DNA from 4 places in the Paenibacillus sp. N22P23 genome. Region 1 is predicted to be linked to each of the others. Evidence: a T-box and tRNA genes for the amino acid it is inferred to sense, from the RefSeq annotation. Region 1 holds a T-box; the other regions hold tRNA genes.
The links. A T-box is a leader RNA that pairs with one kind of tRNA and senses whether it is charged. The one in region 1 lies ahead of leuS (leucine--tRNA ligase), so its partner is inferred to be a tRNA-Leu.
Positions count from the first base shown of each region.

Region 2: it has a tRNA-Leu gene. The T-box ahead of leuS (leucine--tRNA ligase) is inferred to sense a tRNA for this amino acid. The anticodon was not compared.
Region 3: it has a tRNA-Leu gene. The T-box ahead of leuS (leucine--tRNA ligase) is inferred to sense a tRNA for this amino acid. The anticodon was not compared.
Region 4: it has a tRNA-Leu gene. The T-box ahead of leuS (leucine--tRNA ligase) is inferred to sense a tRNA for this amino acid. The anticodon was not compared.

Region 1 is NZ_JBXENT010000001.1:50,611-54,825, forward strand. Features, by position in the region: gene rsfS (ribosome silencing factor) at 1-194, shown strand, start outside; gene AC506A_RS00240 (CvfB family protein) at 191-1,129, shown strand; gene AC506A_RS00245 (class I SAM-dependent DNA methyltransferase) at 1,132-1,893, shown strand; T-box leader at 1,962-2,192, shown strand; gene leuS (leucine--tRNA ligase) at 2,276-4,215, shown strand, end outside.
Region 2 is NZ_JBXENT010000001.1:1,888,611-1,892,825, forward strand. Features, by position in the region: gene AC506A_RS08865 (glycoside hydrolase family 95 protein) at 1-455, opposite strand, end outside; gene AC506A_RS08870 (helix-turn-helix domain-containing protein) at 613-1,476, shown strand; tRNA gene AC506A_RS08875 (tRNA-Leu) at 1,547-1,633, opposite strand; gene AC506A_RS08880 (TFIIB-type zinc ribbon-containing protein) at 1,744-2,127, opposite strand; gene AC506A_RS08885 (hypothetical protein) at 2,199-2,408, opposite strand; gene AC506A_RS08890 (hypothetical protein) at 2,499-2,819, opposite strand; gene AC506A_RS08895 (xanthine phosphoribosyltransferase) at 2,909-3,478, opposite strand; gene AC506A_RS08900 (hypothetical protein) at 3,669-4,215, shown strand, end outside.
Region 3 is NZ_JBXENT010000001.1:245,526-249,740, reverse strand. Features, by position in the region: gene AC506A_RS01170 (hypothetical protein) at 416-952, opposite strand; gene AC506A_RS01165 (helix-turn-helix domain-containing protein) at 1,105-1,797, shown strand; gene AC506A_RS01160 (NUDIX hydrolase) at 1,876-2,394, opposite strand; tRNA gene AC506A_RS01155 (tRNA-Leu) at 2,603-2,688, opposite strand; gene AC506A_RS01150 (hypothetical protein) at 3,197-3,535, opposite strand; gene AC506A_RS01145 (hypothetical protein) at 3,535-3,927, opposite strand.
Region 4 is NZ_JBXENT010000001.1:1,851,479-1,855,693, reverse strand. Features, by position in the region: gene AC506A_RS08765 (transglutaminase domain-containing protein) at 1-820, shown strand, start outside; gene AC506A_RS08760 (glycoside hydrolase family 18 protein) at 836-1,894, shown strand; tRNA gene AC506A_RS08755 (tRNA-Leu) at 1,989-2,075, shown strand; gene AC506A_RS08750 (exosporium protein C) at 2,298-2,711, shown strand; gene AC506A_RS08745 (divergent polysaccharide deacetylase family protein) at 2,845-3,663, shown strand; gene AC506A_RS08740 (N-acetylmuramoyl-L-alanine amidase family protein) at 3,631-4,215, opposite strand, start outside.

The sequences.
Region 1 (4,215 bases):
CCATTACAACGGAAATTCGCAAACAAGCGGAGTCGCGCGGCGTACGTGTTCGCGGGATAGAAGGCGCGGATACAGGAAGATGGATATTGGTAGACATCGGCGACGTTGTCGTCCATGTGTTCCACCGCGAAGAACGCGAATATTACAATATTGAACGTCTATGGTCCGACGCGAAGGTCGTGGAATTCGCATGAGTTTAATCGCCGGCACAACAATGAATCTTAAGCTGGCACGTGAAGTTTCGCCTTACGGTTATTTCATGACCGATGGTGAATCGGAAGTGCTGTTGCACTATACCGAGCTTGTCGGACATCGTCCGCAAATCGGGCAATTCTATGATGTTTTTCTGTTCTTCGATTCGGAAGATCGCATCGCTGCAACGATGAAGACACCTCTTATCCAGCTCGGCACTGTGGCGAGACTGGCAATAGCGGATATTCATCCGCGTATCGGAGCTTTTCTGGAGATGGGCCTCGGCCGTCAGCTTCTGCTGCCACTGTCTGAGCAACCTGAACTGAAGGAACTTCGTCCGAAACGGGGCGATGAGGTCCACGTAATTCTGGCTCATGACAAAATCGGCCGTCTGGTCGCAAAGGTTGCTTTCGAGGAAGAACTATCGGAGCTGGCCTTCCACGCGCCGCAAGCTTGGCATAACACATGGGTTGAGGGCTGGGTAACGAAGACGCTTAAGATCGGCTCGTTTGTGATGATCGATGGCGGCGTAATTGGTTTTGGCGCTTACGGCTTTATTCCTGCGGATGAGCGGACTCGGTTGCTTCGACTCGGTGAGCGTGTGAAAGCGCGGGTTACGTTCGTACGCGAGGACGGACGGGTGAACCTGTCTATGAATCAACGTAAGGAAGTTGGACGGGTAGAAGACTCGGAGCGGATTCTCACCTTCTTGAAAGAGCGTCCGAATGGCGCAATGCCATATTCGGATGAAACGCAGGCTGAAATCATCAAGGAAAAATTCGGCATCAGCAAAGGCGCGTTCAAGAGAGCGATCGGTAAGCTGATGCGCGAAGGACTCGTCGTTCAAGAAGGAAGCTGGACGAAGCTGACCGAGCAAGCAACGACGGCGACTGTTATGTCGCAGCCGGCTGCTTCTTCGGCAGACGCGGGGGAATAGCAATGGAAGCCTATCGGCATTTCGCCTCTGTGTATGACAGGCTGATGGAAGAGATGCCGTATCCGCAGTGGCTGAAGTTTGCAGAGGATTGCTGGGCACGCTATGGAACTCCGAAAACCGTCGTTGATCTGGGATGCGGAACAGGCAGCATTGCAATTCCGCTGGCACGAAGCGGTTACCAGGTCTTCGCGATTGATCTTTCCTCTGATATGTTGACCATTGGGCAGAGCAAGTGGGGCGAGGAGCCTTCGCGCAGCGGCGGCACGCTTACTTGGCTGCAGCAGGATATGACAGAGTGGGAGATTGGCGAACAGGTCGATGCCGTCATCTCATTCTGCGATTGTATCAATTATTTGACAGAGGAAGACGAGGTTCAAGCTGCTTTTCAGTCCACTTTCGCTGGCTTGAAAGAGGGTGGTCTGTTCCTCTTTGATGTTCATGCGCCAAATACGTTAGCTAGGTATGCCGCAGAGCAGCCGTTTGTACTCGATGATCCGGATGTTGCCTACATCTGGACTTGCGAGCTGGATGAAGAGCGGATTGAAATCGAGCATCGACTGACGATATTTGCACAGGATAGCGGCTCGCGAGATAACAGGTTTTCTCGCATCGAGGAGATGCATGTACAGCGGGCGTATGACGCGGAGTGGATTCGGGAATCACTGCTAATGGCGGGATTCAGTCGCGTAGAGCAATTTGCGGATTTCACGATGAATGAGGCTGATTCGGAATCAGAACGGCTGTTTTTTGCGGCAATCAAGTGAATTTGACCGATTACGGGCGTTCTGCGCCTTGACATGACAGGATTCGCTTCTTTATAATCGAACTATCTATTTAGGTGTTGAAGAGGAGCAGTAGCTTTAGAAGCGTTTGGATCAGAGAGCCGGCGGTAGGTGCAAGCCGGACCAACGTGAAGTGAACTCGCCTTGGAGCCGCGCGTGAACACGATTGCAGTGGTAAACGTGCCGTTTCGCCTGCGTTAAGGGCAAAGAGTGAGCAGCGACAAAGCATGTCGTTTGCTAACTAGGGTGGTACCACGGGAGACTAATCTCTCGTCCCTAGCGTTGTCGCTAGGGACGGGAGTTTTTTTTGTTTTCTGATAAGGACTGGTTTGGCATGGAAGAGAGAATAGGGAGGCAATTCGTTATGACACAGGAACGCCAAGAGCAGCAGGGGTATAACCCCTTAGTCATTGAGCCGAAATGGCAGAAGCATTGGGATGAGAACAAGTCGTTTAAGACGACCGAGGATGCAGGGAAACCGAAATTTTACGCACTTGATATGTTCCCTTATCCATCCGGAGCAGGCCTTCATGTCGGTCATCCGGAAGGTTACACTGCAACAGATATCGTCTCGCGTTATAAGAGAATGCGCGGCTACAACGTGCTTCATCCGATGGGCTGGGATGCATTCGGCTTACCGGCTGAGCAGCATGCGCTGGATACAGGTGAACACCCGCGTGAAATTACGGTCAAGAACATCAACAATTTCCGCCGTCAAATTAAATCGCTGGGTTTCTCCTATGATTGGGACCGCGAGTTCAGCACGACAGATCCAGACTACTACAAGTGGACGCAATGGATCTTTATTCAGCTGTTCAATAAAGGTCTGGCTTATGTAGCGGAAGTGCCGGTTAACTGGTGTCCTGCACTTGGAACTGTTCTTGCCAATGAGGAAGTTATCAACGGCTTGAGCGAGCGCGGCAACCACCCGGTCATTCGTAAACCGATGCGCCAATGGGTGCTGCGGATTACGGAATATGCAGAGCGTCTGCTTGAAGATTTGGAAGAGCTGGACTGGACAGAGAGCATTAAAGATATGCAGCGCAACTGGATTGGCAAATCCAAAGGTGCGGAAGTTACATTTGCAATTGACGGACATGATGCTTCCCTTGTCGTATTTACGACTCGTCCGGATACCCTCTTCGGAGCTTCCTACTGCGTACTTGCACCGGAGCATGAACTGGTAGATGTAATTACTACTTCTGCACAGCAAGCTGCTGTTAAGGATTATCAAGAGACAGCCGCACGCAAGAGCGATCTTGAGCGTACGGATCTTAATAAGGATAAGAGCGGCGTATTCACGGGTGCTTATGCAGTCAATCCGGTTAACGGTGCGCTTGTTCCGATCTGGATTGCCGATTACGTCCTTGCCGGATATGGCACAGGTGCGATTATGGCCGTTCCGGGACATGACCAACGCGACTGGGAGTTTGCAAAACAGTTCGATTTGCCGATCGTGGAAGTTGTTCAAGGCGGCGATGTACTGGCTGAAGCTTTCGCCGGCGACGGTCCACATGTGAATTCCGGATTCTTGGACGGACTCAGCAACGAAGAAGCTATTGCTCGCGCTATCGAATGGCTCGAAGCGGAAGGTAAAGGCCAAGGCAAAATAACTTACCGTCTGCGTGACTGGTTGTTCAGCCGTCAACGCTACTGGGGTGAGCCGATTCCGATTCTGCATTTGGAAGACGGCACAATGAAGCCGGTACAGGACGATCAATTGCCGCTGCTGCTTCCTGACGTTGAACAAATCAAACCATCGGGTACAGGCGAATCTCCACTTGCGAATGTAACGGAGTGGGTAGAAACAATCGATCCGGAAACAGGTCTGCGTGCCCGCCGCGAGACGAACACGATGCCGCAATGGGCCGGCAGCTGCTGGTACTACCTGCGCTTCATCGATCCGCATAACGATAAGGAGCTGTGCTCCAAAGAGAAGCAGGCCGAGTGGCTTCCTGTCGATCTGTATATCGGCGGCGCAGAGCATGCCGTACTTCACTTGCTGTATGCGCGCTTCTGGCATAAAGTGCTCTATGATATCGGCGTAGTGGATACGAAAGAGCCGTTCCACAAGCTGGTCAACCAAGGCATGATCTTGGGCACCAACAATGAAAAAATGAGTAAATCACGCGGCAACGTTATCAATCCGGACGATATCGTGAACGTATACGGCGCTGACACCTTGCGTATGTACGAAATGTTCATGGGGCCGCTTGAAGCGACAAAGCCTTGGAACACAAACGGCGTAGAAGGCATGTACCGCTTCTTGGCTCGCGTATGGCGCTTGTTTGTTACGGACAGCGG
Region 2 (4,215 bases), 1.8 Mb from region 1:
CTATAACGAGCTGCAATAGCATGATCTGCATGTGTCGCAAACATTTCGCGTTCATATCGAGTGCCGCCTGAAGTATAGCTGGTGCGTACAATCGCTTCCTCCAGATCCAATTCCCTTTCAAACTCTTCCCCCGAATGGCCAAAATAGATCTTCACATCGCACATGGACACATTCGTTCCGAAATTACCTTTCGTCGGCATCAGCTGCTGTTCAACAAGTCGTTCGCCATTGGCGTAATCGCCGTCGAAGAACAGTTCTCTCATTGCTGCTAAGCCTGCTTTCCCCTCGGAACGGCTTGGCGTTCGTTCACTTTGGCCCGACCAATAAGTCGTTTCCGTCAAATGCCATGTCTCGGTTTCTGCTCCGCTGCAAACAACGGCACCAAGGCTTCCATTTCCGATCGGCAGTCCCTGCGTCCAATTCGAAGCGGATCGGTCATACCATATTCTCATCATCGCTCACTCCTTGAAGAAGTTGATGCTTTCATCCGTAAATGAAAGCAGATTTATATTTCGAATTCTCTCTATTTATCGTATCATTGAAAGGCATATTCGTATTTGGTCACTCATCCAAAAGTTGACGAATAATCCGGTAACGAAAGGAATTGCCGCGGTGAAGAAACTGACAGAAATCTCTCCATTCCTTGGGGACTACATGCCCTACCTATATGACGGCAGCTCAAACGAAGGGCTTCGGACCTGCAGCGTATACGCCATGCATCTCTTCCCGGACGGTCCCGGCGAGATGGAGGTAGACGGCAAACGATACCCTGTTGGCAGAAGAACACTGGTTTTCCTGCGTCCCGGTCAACCTCATGCCTTTCATTTTTCACCTGAGCATCCGCAATCTTCCTACAATCTCTACTTCGATCTATGGGGGCAGCAGGAACCGCGTTCTTTGAACCGCTTCTTCTTCCGATATCCCGAGAAGTTTCAGCCGCATACCGCCACACCAACATTTCCTTGCGAAGAGCTGGACAGCATGCCAAGTGTCTTCTCACTGCAGGCACATCCGCTGCTCTTCGATCTGCTGCATCTCATCTCCAAGTCATTCGAGGATTTAAGCTGCCATCGGCAAGAAACGGTTAACAGCTTGTTTTACGGCTGGATGCTGGCTTGGTACAATGCCGTTCATACGCATCAGCCGAGCGACTATCGGATCGTTCGGCTGCTCGCTAGGCTCGATGCCCACCCGGAGAAAAGGGAGCCTGTATCGGATTGGTGGAAGTCATGCGGACTGAAGCGGACGTACTTTCACGAGCTGTTCCTGCGCGAAACCGGCCTGACTCCTAAAGCTTATCAGCACAAACAATTAATGAAGCGAGCCTCGCAAATTATCCAGGAGAGCGATCTCAGCATTACGGCCATTGCCGAGAAACTTGGTTATACGTCGATCCATTCGTTCACACGGCATTTCAGTGCGTATTTTGGACTGAGTCCTAGGCAGTTCCGTGCTGGCCCCCGAGGCTTGCGTTAAGAGATTTACCCCAGCTTAAGCGCAAAAAAAGAAGCCTTGCACATGCAAGACTTCTCTGAGTTTATATAATTGGTGCGGTCGAGAGGACTCGAACCTCCACGGCTGTTACACCACTAGAACCTGAATCTAGCGCGTCTGCCAATTCCGCCACGACCGCATCTGGCAGATGTAATTGCAATATGACACCGCAATCACGTTTTTTATTATGGCATCCAGTTCTAGCGAAGTCAAGATGATGAGCTAAAGTTGAAATTTTCTAACTATAGTTCAGTCGAACAAGTCTCCGAAAACATCAAGCATCGTTTTCTTCTTGCGAGGTTTGCCGTATTTGTCATAGCCATTCTTATCATACCCATGCGAGTCATAGCCGTTCTGGCTATAGCCTTTACCTGTGTTGTAATTGTGATCCTGACTACGGTGGCGATCACGATCTTGATCGTAACGAGTCTCATTCGATGAGAAATCAGGATTGACATGAACGCTGCGTTCCAAGCGATCGTAATCATCACGAACCTCTCTGACACCGCGCACAAGCTTGTCCAGCTCGCCGCGATCCAACCATACCCCCTTACAGTCCGGGCAAACGTCGATTAGAACCCCGTCCTTCTCTACCTCGCGCATACGTACATCTGAACATACAGGACATTTCATTCAAATAACCTCCAGTATCGTTTGTATCAACAATACGGATGAACCTGCATTTTGTTTCAATTCTTTTTCGCTTACAGTTCAGTTCGAGGCGAAGTTACCGACTCGTACACGTAGCTTCTGCTCAGCTTCACTACTTTGCGGCTGCGCTTGCGTATCACTACGGAGTCTGCATCCCATGCGACGACAATCCCAAGCACGTCATTGGATTCCATCCCATCTCTCACTACGCGTACCGGGGTACCTGCAATCCGAAATTGATCCAGCTGTTCTTCCGTAATCATCTTCATTCTCTCCATTTCTTATAAAAAAACCTCAATACGGCAGATCATGCCAGCATTGAGGTCTTTCGATTATCTTGTTACGATCTACGCTCAGCTAACATGTTCCTTCGAATCATTCGTTTCATACCACTCATCAAGGACACGAGATGACATTACCCGGCTCATGACATACTCCGCTTGTTTCTCCGTGAACTGTTCTTTCCAATCCATCTCAAGCTCTGTAGAGAGCTTCACAATCGTAAGGAGTTCGGACCATGCGACATACCGTTTATACCAGAAAAACTGCGGATGCTCAATCATATAAGGGTACAAGTCATCAAAATCAGTATGCTTGCAGTCAAGAGCACGTTCGAAATGGTTCTTCGCTTCCGACAATTTGGTTACTAAATAATCAGCAGATAATTGTCCCATATACTTGTGCCTCCAATCCGTCACTTACGATCATTATAAGCCAATTCGTTCAACTCGAAAAGATGATGATCATGGAATTTATCTGGATACTATTCGAAGCGGATCTTTCCGCCATCAAGTGAAGCGACACGCACCAGCGATTCAACACGAATGCCTTGTTCGCGAATTGTACGTGCACCGGCTTGGAATGATTTCTCCACAACGATGCCAAGTCCTGCCAAGGTTGCACCGGAACGCTCGATAATTTTGATTAGCCCACGTGCTGCATCGCCGTTAGCGATGATATCGTCGATGAATAGAACGGTATCATCAGGCGTTAGGAATTGACGGGACACCATGATGTCCGTTACAATGCCTTTCGTGAATGAAGGAACCCGTTCGCAGTAAGCATCCGGATCAGCGATGAGCGTTTTCTTCCGACGTGCAAAAACGAGCGGAACCCCAAGAGCAAGGGCAGTCGTAAAAGCAACCGGTATACCGGAGGATTCTACGGTGATGACTTTCGTAATCGGCGATTCGGCATATAGACGCGCAAATTCTTTACCCATCTCTTGCGTGAGAATCGGGTCAACCTGATGATTTAACAGGGCATCCAACTTGAGTACATCTTGATTTAGAATAGAGGCTTCACGCAGTATGCGTTCTTTTAGCAGTTCCATTCGCTTTCCCTCCACCAAAAAAATCTTTTCCGTTAAAGGTATCATATGGGACACCAACAGCGCAACTAATCGTTAAAAATATCAGGGAACATCCTTCTTATCGTTGCAACTTTTTTCCATATCCAGCGTCTAACTGTATAACAACTAAAGTGGACGGCTGCAGGACGAACATCAAGGAGGTGTGACACGAATGATTAAACCCCTATCTACCAAACAAATCGCTTATGCAGCTGCTGCCTGCACGATGCTACTCCTGCTTTCAAGCTGCTCTCTTGGCATGGCTGGAATTGAACGTGCGAATACGAGCCGATTAACTGCCGAACAACCCGGATCCCTGGTCGATGACCACTCCGACAGTCCTCAGAAAGCGTATGTTGCGAAGGGCGACAGTCAAGAGTCTTTATTCCAGGAAAATCCCTCGCAAGATACAACGATCGCCGATGCGAAGACCGAATCCTCCACCGGTAAAGCCGGAACGAAACAGGCTGCAGCGAAGGATGAGCCGAAGTGGGATACCAAAGCACCTAAACTTCACGGTATCTCCATTGGTGATGCTAAGTCTGGTTTAGATACACGACTGGGCAAGCAATCAGACAGCTACACGATTGATGATGAGCAAGAGACGATTACTGTAATTGAATATACCGGGTTCTCCGTTGGATATGGTTCGGATAAGAAAGTTCGGTTTGTTGAAGTATTCGACAAAACAATCTCGAGCGGTCTGAGCGGGCTTCGCG
Region 3 (4,215 bases), 190 kb from region 1:
GTTCAGTCAGAAGTGAAGCAAAGGAGGTTGTCTGTTGTGAAACGAATACATTTATTTTAACATACTGCCTGGTCGATTACAAAAAGTCCGCGCCGCATCGGGATAGAAAAAGGAGCCTTTGCAGGCTCCTTCTCGACGGTGATCGATCGTTGAATTCTTCCATTCTCACACTAAACTTCTTTGAAAAACTTGGGCACCGCTTATCACCATCCGGTTTAACGGATCGTTATCAGCGCGTGTGTTCAGATCTGCTCTGCGACACAACCCCTCGCTTCCATATCGTGAAGTGATTAAATAAATTCCTCCAGTAGTCGCCCTAGCACCAAAAGGTCCAATGGAACCACACCTCTCTTCTCACCGTCAATAAATATGATGCACCGAATGGAATCGAATTATTCACGCGCATGCAGTCAAATTAAAAATGTTGGACTGCCGCTCGATTCACCAGTTCAACCTCATGATAAAATTGTTTGTTCTTGTGGGATTGAAAGTAGAACCTGTGATCCGTGAAATCCACGTAAAAGACCGGAACTTTCGTCTGTCTCGAGCGCTCCACACCTTGTTTTGTTGTCGCGATGTAATGACCGGTTCCAATAAAATCATAGCCGTAACTGCTGGTTTCATGATGAGGCAAATAAAACACAATGCCCTTCTTGGGAACAAAATAGATCGATTCTTTCGTCACCGATAAGAACCCATAGCCGGCATCACCCCATGCTTCAACCGACAGGATCGGCGTTTCCTTGTATACGGTTCTAATTAACAGTTCACACTTCAGTTTTTTACGGTTCTCAATGACTTTATAGAGAATTGGCAGTACGACACACCACAAGGGAGTTAGCTTGATGTATAGTTGGTTCCCCCAGAAAAGCCATGTAACTAGTCCTACGATGAAGACAAGTAAAAATATAGAAAGCTTCTTGTAACTCCTGCCAGCATATCTACTTCTCACTGTTCATGACTCCTTTATTGTTTTTATACCATTTGCGAAGATATCGATTAAATAATAACTAGATTCCAGCTCTCCGTCTGTTGACTTTAAGTCACATTGACTATATTCTCATTATGTATATATGGGAAATAATAGGGGGTTCGCGCGTAACAATGGATATACGTCTGGAGTTTGGACAACGAGTGAAAGAACTCCGAGCCAGAAGCGGGATGTCGCAAGAGCTGTTAGCCTATCGAACCGGACTAGACCGGACGTACATAAGCGGAGTTGAACGTGGAGAACGAAATATTAGTCTTGTCAATATTCAGAAGATTACCGCCGCACTTCAAGTAACCATGTCATATATGTTCTCTGAAGAGCGATTCCCCTTAACGCCTACCTACCTTTCCAAAGACTTTAAAGTGCCGTTCAAAGAGCGATTTCACTATCACCTGGATCATGAGAAGAAAGTACTGGCCTTCTCGGTTACAGGGTTATTTTCAGGCAAGCAGGATGTGGATTATTTATCTTCTGTCATCTTGGGAATCTGTTCCGCTTATGGGCAGAATGAGTTGAATATATTGGTCGATCATCGCGAGATGAAAGCTTCCGATGGCGAAGCCGTTGTCTACTCTCCTGAAATTGTGGAACTGGCAACCGTTTTCCAACAGCAGTTAACCAAATACAGCAATCGAGTCATTGCCCTCTGTAACTCCGAATTTATGGTGCAACAACTCAATCATGTGGCCAAGACAAGCGGTATCTTCGATAAAGCTACGCATCTCTATGAGAAAGATAAAGATATGATCGCAAAAGCCTTCTCGCTGCTTGACATCCACAGTAATGAACTTATCAAATGGGCATAATAAAAAACCTCCTTCGCCACTACCTGATTGACTCAGGTACCGCAAAGGAGGTTTATTGCATTCACCTCATGCTGATGCTCATCTATCGTTCATTTTCAACCATTGTGCAGCTTCTTCAAGGATGAGTTTGTCTCGGACTAACATAAATCGCGTTGAATAGTCGCTGACGGGGCTATTCATATACATGATCGCCTGATTCAAGTGAACCCACTTCACTTGCATGCCGAGCTTGATTTCATTCTCGGTTAGCGAAGCAACGCCTGGAAGGTCTACCACTTTCGCTATGTAGCCATACGATCGCTGGAAAAACTGATTTCTATTCTTATGCTCATCCACGTACCCCAGCTCATGCATAATGACAGCCGCACAACCCGTTTCTTCTCTAATTTCACGCAAAAACGCTTCCTCGACAGCCTCCCCCTCTTCTACGCCACCACCAGGCAGCTTATACAGGTTCAGCTTCGTCATATACATCATCGCGACTTGCAAGTGGTCATTCACAAGCACACCTCTGGAAGCATGCCTAGACACTAGCTGCATGTGTACAGGGTCTCCACCGTCAAAGTCACTGTCTGTGATTGTTCTAAGCAGGTTCATTGGGTTCACCTCGTTACATAGTAGGAACAATTAAAGAAATCCTTAACCAATTGAATTATATTCTATATAAAATACGGTTTACAATAAAAAAAACCTTCCCCAAGCTTGTTTAGAACAAGTGTTGGAAAAGGTTCTCTTCAGAATCTTTGGCTCATTAGAGCCTATGTATTGCTTTCAAGGATTCGTAAATCCTTATTGTACTTAAGGATGCCGAGGACGGGAATCGAACCCGTACGGTGGTCACCCACCGCAGGATTTTAAGTCCTGTGCGTCTGCCAGTTCTGTTAAGCCGGCTGTAACATCAACGTTTAATCGCTTTTCAATCCGCGCAATATTCTGTCCAGTTCGCAGGATTCATTCAATCATTGGCACGTCGATGACTTAACGTAATCAACCACCTTTATCCAATCCTGCGCACCACATAACCAATGAAAATTATAACTTCGTCGATCATACATTGTCAATTTTGTTTCTTGGTCACCAAAGTTCTGGTGGTTCATTTCATCTTATCTATCAACATTGTAAGCATGGAACAAGAATTGACAAAGACTTTGATCAGAAACTGATACTGCTTAGCTGCAAAGGTTGAATTCCTTTTTAAGATGTTGATCAAGAAACCTTCACTTGCTCACCCCCCGGGAGGTCAAGATCGAAATGCCCCCCTTTCCCCACCACCGCACGTTCATAGTAAGGCTAAAAATTCTCCCTAAATAAAATATTTCGATTCTCGCCCGGGCATGGAAACCCCAATCCAGTGACAGATCAGGGGGCTTCAGCAGGTGTTCAGTTGCGGATCAGGTTGTTATTTGACGTACCATGCATATGTGTCAGGGAATGGGTAAGGTCTTTTGAAATTCCAGTTGTACATGAGGATCATTTCATCGATCACGCGAAATAGACGTTCCTCGGTAATCCCCAGAATGTAGTCGGATTGCTTTGATTCATTTTTCCAAACATGGATGCCAAACTGCGGATTAGCTGTCAAACTCATGGAGATTTCGATGTCATCTTTGTCCGTCAGCTTCAACCAAATACAATCGGTGTCGGCACTCTTGACCTCATACCTCTTGGATAGTGTGGGCAGGATACTTTTCATGATCTTCTTGTTGCGGGTGTAAATCTTGTTTAATGTTAGGTTCATTAGATTTTCCCTCCTTGGATAACTGATAGTTGTGGTTGGTATTCGATTTTATATTGTTCGATGGCGATGCCACGGAATGAGATCAGGAAGTCATCGGATTCGACATGCCGTTTCTGTTCATCGTCCCAAATTGAAGCCCTGCCTATCGAGATCAGACACATGTTATTTTCCAAGTCCGACAGATGCATCCAAGGATAGTCACCCATAGGCACGTATGGTAGATATGGCACTAACTGAGAGTAAAGAATCTCGTTTTCTCCTTGATCGATGCAGCATTGAATGATAGCTTCGTAAGTCTGCAAAGTACCATCAGTTAGACCCTCGTTAATATTTGTCACGATGTTCTGTACAGCTTCCTCGGTTAGCCAGTTGATTAACGTTGTGTTCTTCATAGCAATTCCTCCAATGAGTTTAATTTTGTTTTTAATCACAGTATGGGGTAACCAGTCAGTAACCGCAGGGTAACCTGTCGGGTAACTTCCCTTTCCCTTGGTACGCAAGGGGTAACCTTGGTAACCTCATTTGGCGAAATCCGTGTTCCCTAGTTAGCAAAGGAGTGTTGGAGAACTAAATAACTATACAAAAAACTTCTTTAAAATATAGGTTACCTAGGTTACCCCTTACTCTCCCAAGGGTTTGGGACGTCTACCAAAAAAGTTACCTACAAGTTACCTACAAGT
Region 4 (4,215 bases), 1.8 Mb from region 1:
GGACGGCAAGTGGTATGATGCTCGTTTCGAACTAGTAAGCACGCCTACATCTGCTGCAGTAATGGGAGAAGTGCTTCTGAAGCGTGATCCGGAAGCTCCGGCTGAGGCGGAGGAAGCGGCTTATTTTCGAAACTTCTCCTTTGCAAAACTGGAGAATGGCTGGTATCAATCGTTATTTTATCCACATGGTTTAACCGATGTATATGGGAAGCCGTTTGAGCTTGATGCGGGCTGCTATCGCATGACTGCTGGGACCAGACAGAAGGACGGCTCCGTGCTTGTTCGTTTCACTTATTTTAAAGTACAAGGTGACAAGTGTAAGGAGTTGCCGCTGACATTCCGTTATCCAATTCGTGAATTGCCTGTAATCGGCGAAGCAGATCCGGCTTGGAGATTTACTCGCCAGAATGGAACGTCTACTTCGCTGGGAGAGCTCACACAAGGCAGAAGTGCGGTGCTGGCATGGATCGAACCGGAACGCGAGCCTTCCAAGCATTTGCTTCGAGAGATCAAAGAGCTGACTAGCACATTTGATGCACTTAACATGACAATTATTATGGCTGTAGGCGAGGAAGGATGGACAGCATCCTTTGACCCCGCTGCCTATGAAGGTTTCCCTGTCGATTTCACTTTCGTTCGTGACCGTGATTTAGTCATGCTGCAGGCAGCTCCCGCACTAGTAGAGTCGGGTACGGTTTCCCTGCCATTCGTGCTGGTCCTCGATGAGAACAGTGGTATACGCTATGTAACTGCGGGTTACAAGCTGGGAATTGGTAGAGAGGTGCTTCAAGTTGGCACGCAGCTAGTAGATAAGAAATAAGGAGGAATTATGGATATGAAATCAACATCTAACTATTATTCGGTAGGTTACGTAGGCGATTCATGGCTTCCAAAACTAACACAAGAACATGCATTGAAGCTGACTCATATCAACATTGCTTTCGGTCATGTTGTCAACGATGAAATCAGCATTGGCCATTTGAAGCATTTGGCCAGTTTGCCGACGCTTAAGTCCTATAATCCTGATTTAACGATTCTGTTGTCCGTTGGAGGATGGAGTGCAGGCGGGTTCTCCGAAGCGGCCTCTACGCCGGCCGGGAGGAAGCGGATGGCTGAAACCGCTGTAGCCATTCTAGGCAGCTACGCGATTGACGGGATTGATTTGGATTGGGAATACCCGTGTTATGGCGTTGCGGGGATCGCATCGAGCCCTGCAGACAAAACGAACTTCACGCTGCTCTTGAAAGAACTTCGAGAAGCGCTGGATCAATTAGGCGCACGAAACAACCGGCATTATCTGCTGACCATCGCGGCTGGAGCAGACCAATACTACATAGACGGGACCGAGATGGATCAGGTTCAGCGCTATTTGGATTATGTGCAATTGATGACCTATGACATGCGCGGCGGGTTCCAGACATTGACCGGCCACCATACGAATCTGTTTGCATCGACTGGTGATTTATTCCGCATCAGCGTTGAGGCTTCTGTACGCATGTTTGTTGCAGCAGGTGTGCCTCGGGAGAAAATCGTCATCGGCGCCGCATTCTACTCGCGCATGTGGAAGGATGTACCGGACATCAATAACGGCTTCCTTCAGATGACTGCGGGAGCTGGCGGCTACGGGCCGGATTTCAGCCGTTTGGCTGCCGACTATATTGAGAAGAATGGTTATAAACGATTCTGGGATGATGAAGCGAAAGCTCCATTCCTGTACAATGGCAATCAATTTATTACCTATGAGGATGAGGAGTCACTTCATCACAAATGCCAGTTTGTTAAGAATGAAGGACTACGCGGGGTCATGTTCTGGGAGTACTGCTGCGATACAACTTTCCGCCTGTTAGATGCAATAGACAAGGGATTAGGAAATAATTGTGTTGTGGCAAAATAATAGGGATTCATCTTCATGTTTGACACTTTTATTCTATTCATGGTAAAGTATTTTTACTGCTTCAAACGATAGAATGAAACAGTAATTGCCAGATGCGGTCGTGGCGGAATTGGCAGACGCGCTAGATTCAGGTTCTAGTGGTGTAACAGCCGTGGAGGTTCGAGTCCTCTCGACCGCACCATACTTACAAACCAACCCCAGATGATTCTGGGGTTTATTTTTTTATATAGCTGCAATTCAAAATGAAATCGAGAGAAAAGCAACTAATCTGCCCGTCTTAATGGACGAGGCAGTTTTTTGTTTCTTTAACGTTAATCGTAAATAGGTTTCAACAACTCGTCCACACCAACGCATATTGATTTTCATAGAATAGTCTATCTGGTAGGAAAGGAGATGATCATTCATGGTGAAAATTATTGACTATAATGTTAGCGTGCCGGCAGTCGTTACGAACCAAGTGCATATTCCGGTTCCGCAAACGCCTGCCAAAACGATCCTAGCCGAGCTGGGCATCTTTATTGCACATGAGCATCCTAACAATCGTGTTGAGCTGATTGCGACAATTGGCGCGGCAGCAATCGATGGTGTGGTAGATGTACTGTTCCGTGTTTTCCGGGGCACTCAAGAAATCTTTTATACACTCCAAGGCTTAGAAGCAGGATACGAACATTATGGTGTCGTCACGTTTCAAGTCATCGACATCAACGTGCCTATTGGTGCACACGGTTATTCGCTATATGTGGAGAAACTTACTGCATCTAGTGAAGCTGCTGTTATTGGTCCAATCAATCTTAGCGCAACCGTTTATGCGGTTTAAAGATATTTCAATAGGTTTGAAGGACGAGGACCTCCTCGTCTTTCTTGTTTGGAACAGCTACATATATTTCCCTTAATTTACAAATGATGAAGGTATGTAATTACTTTTATGTACAGAAGGAGAACTAAAAAAGATGCAACATAGAACTGTGCTAGCAGGCATCGTCATGGCCGCAGTATTATTACTGGCTCCACATACCGATGCAGCAACAGCCGCTCCCGTTAACGAGAAACACGTAGAATTAAAGGGGCATCGACAAGTAGCGATCGTCATCGACGATTTTGGCAACGGAATGACGGGCACGCCGGAGATGATGGAGCTTCCTGTACATTTTACCGTTGCCGTAATGCCGTTCTTGCCGACAACAAAGGAAGATGCAGAACTCGCTTTCAAAAGAGGAGACGACGTGATCGTCCATATGCCGATGGAGCCGGTGCGCGGTAAGCCGGAATGGCTGGGACCGGGTGCCATTACGACGAGTATGAGTGACGCTGAAATTCGCAAACGGGTGGAGGAGGCGATCGCCGCCGTTCCGCATGCGGTAGGCATGAACAACCATATGGGCTCCAAAGTAACGGCGGATGAGCGTGTCATGCGAGCTGTACTGACTGTCGTTAAGGAACATGGCCTGTTCTTCTTGGACAGCAGAACAAGCTATAAGACGGTGCTGCCAAAGGTGACAGCAGAACTCGGTGTGCCGCTGTTATCCAATCAAGTTTTCTTGGATGATGTGTATACGACGAATCATATCTCCAAGCAGGTAGGGGTACTTCGAAAATATCTAGAGACTAATGACAGCTGCGTCATTATCGGTCATGTTGGACCTCCGGGTAAACTGACAGCCGCGGTACTCAAAGATGCGATCCCGCGGCTGCAGTCCACGACCAGCTTCGTGAAGTTATCTGAGATGGTGGTGCCTTCAGCGGAGAAGGATATAATTCCGCACTCCTGATGAAATCGCCTCAGCCAGTTGAAACTGCTTACGAGGATTCATCAGCATGGTTCGGTCACCTTCATGGCTTAGAAATCCCATTTCCACGATAACGGCAGGCTGTTTCACGACATTCAGCAAATAAAACGGCGAACCTACACGGGGGAGTTGGCGCGTATTGTGCTTGCGATTCAGTGCATCTTGGATGCAAAACGCAAGCAGCGCGCTTTCTCCCTCGTTTTGATGGAGGACGAGTGGTCCGTGCTCTGTTCTGTCCGGCGCCCAATTGACATGGATGCTGATGAGAATCTTTGTCTGAATTTCTTTCGTTAACTGGCTGCGCTGAGATAAATCCCTGCGATGCCTGGAGCCTGAAGGGTTCCAGCGATTATCGTCACTAAGGGCATAGTCAGCATCGCGATTAAGAATGGCGCGGATGCCGTTTGCGCTCAGAAGCAAATACAGCTTCTTGGCTACGGCTAAGTTAATATCTTTCTCCAGAATATCTTCGTGGTGCGCACCGCCATCGATTCCTCCATGACCTACATCAATCAGGACTTCTGCAGTTGGAAG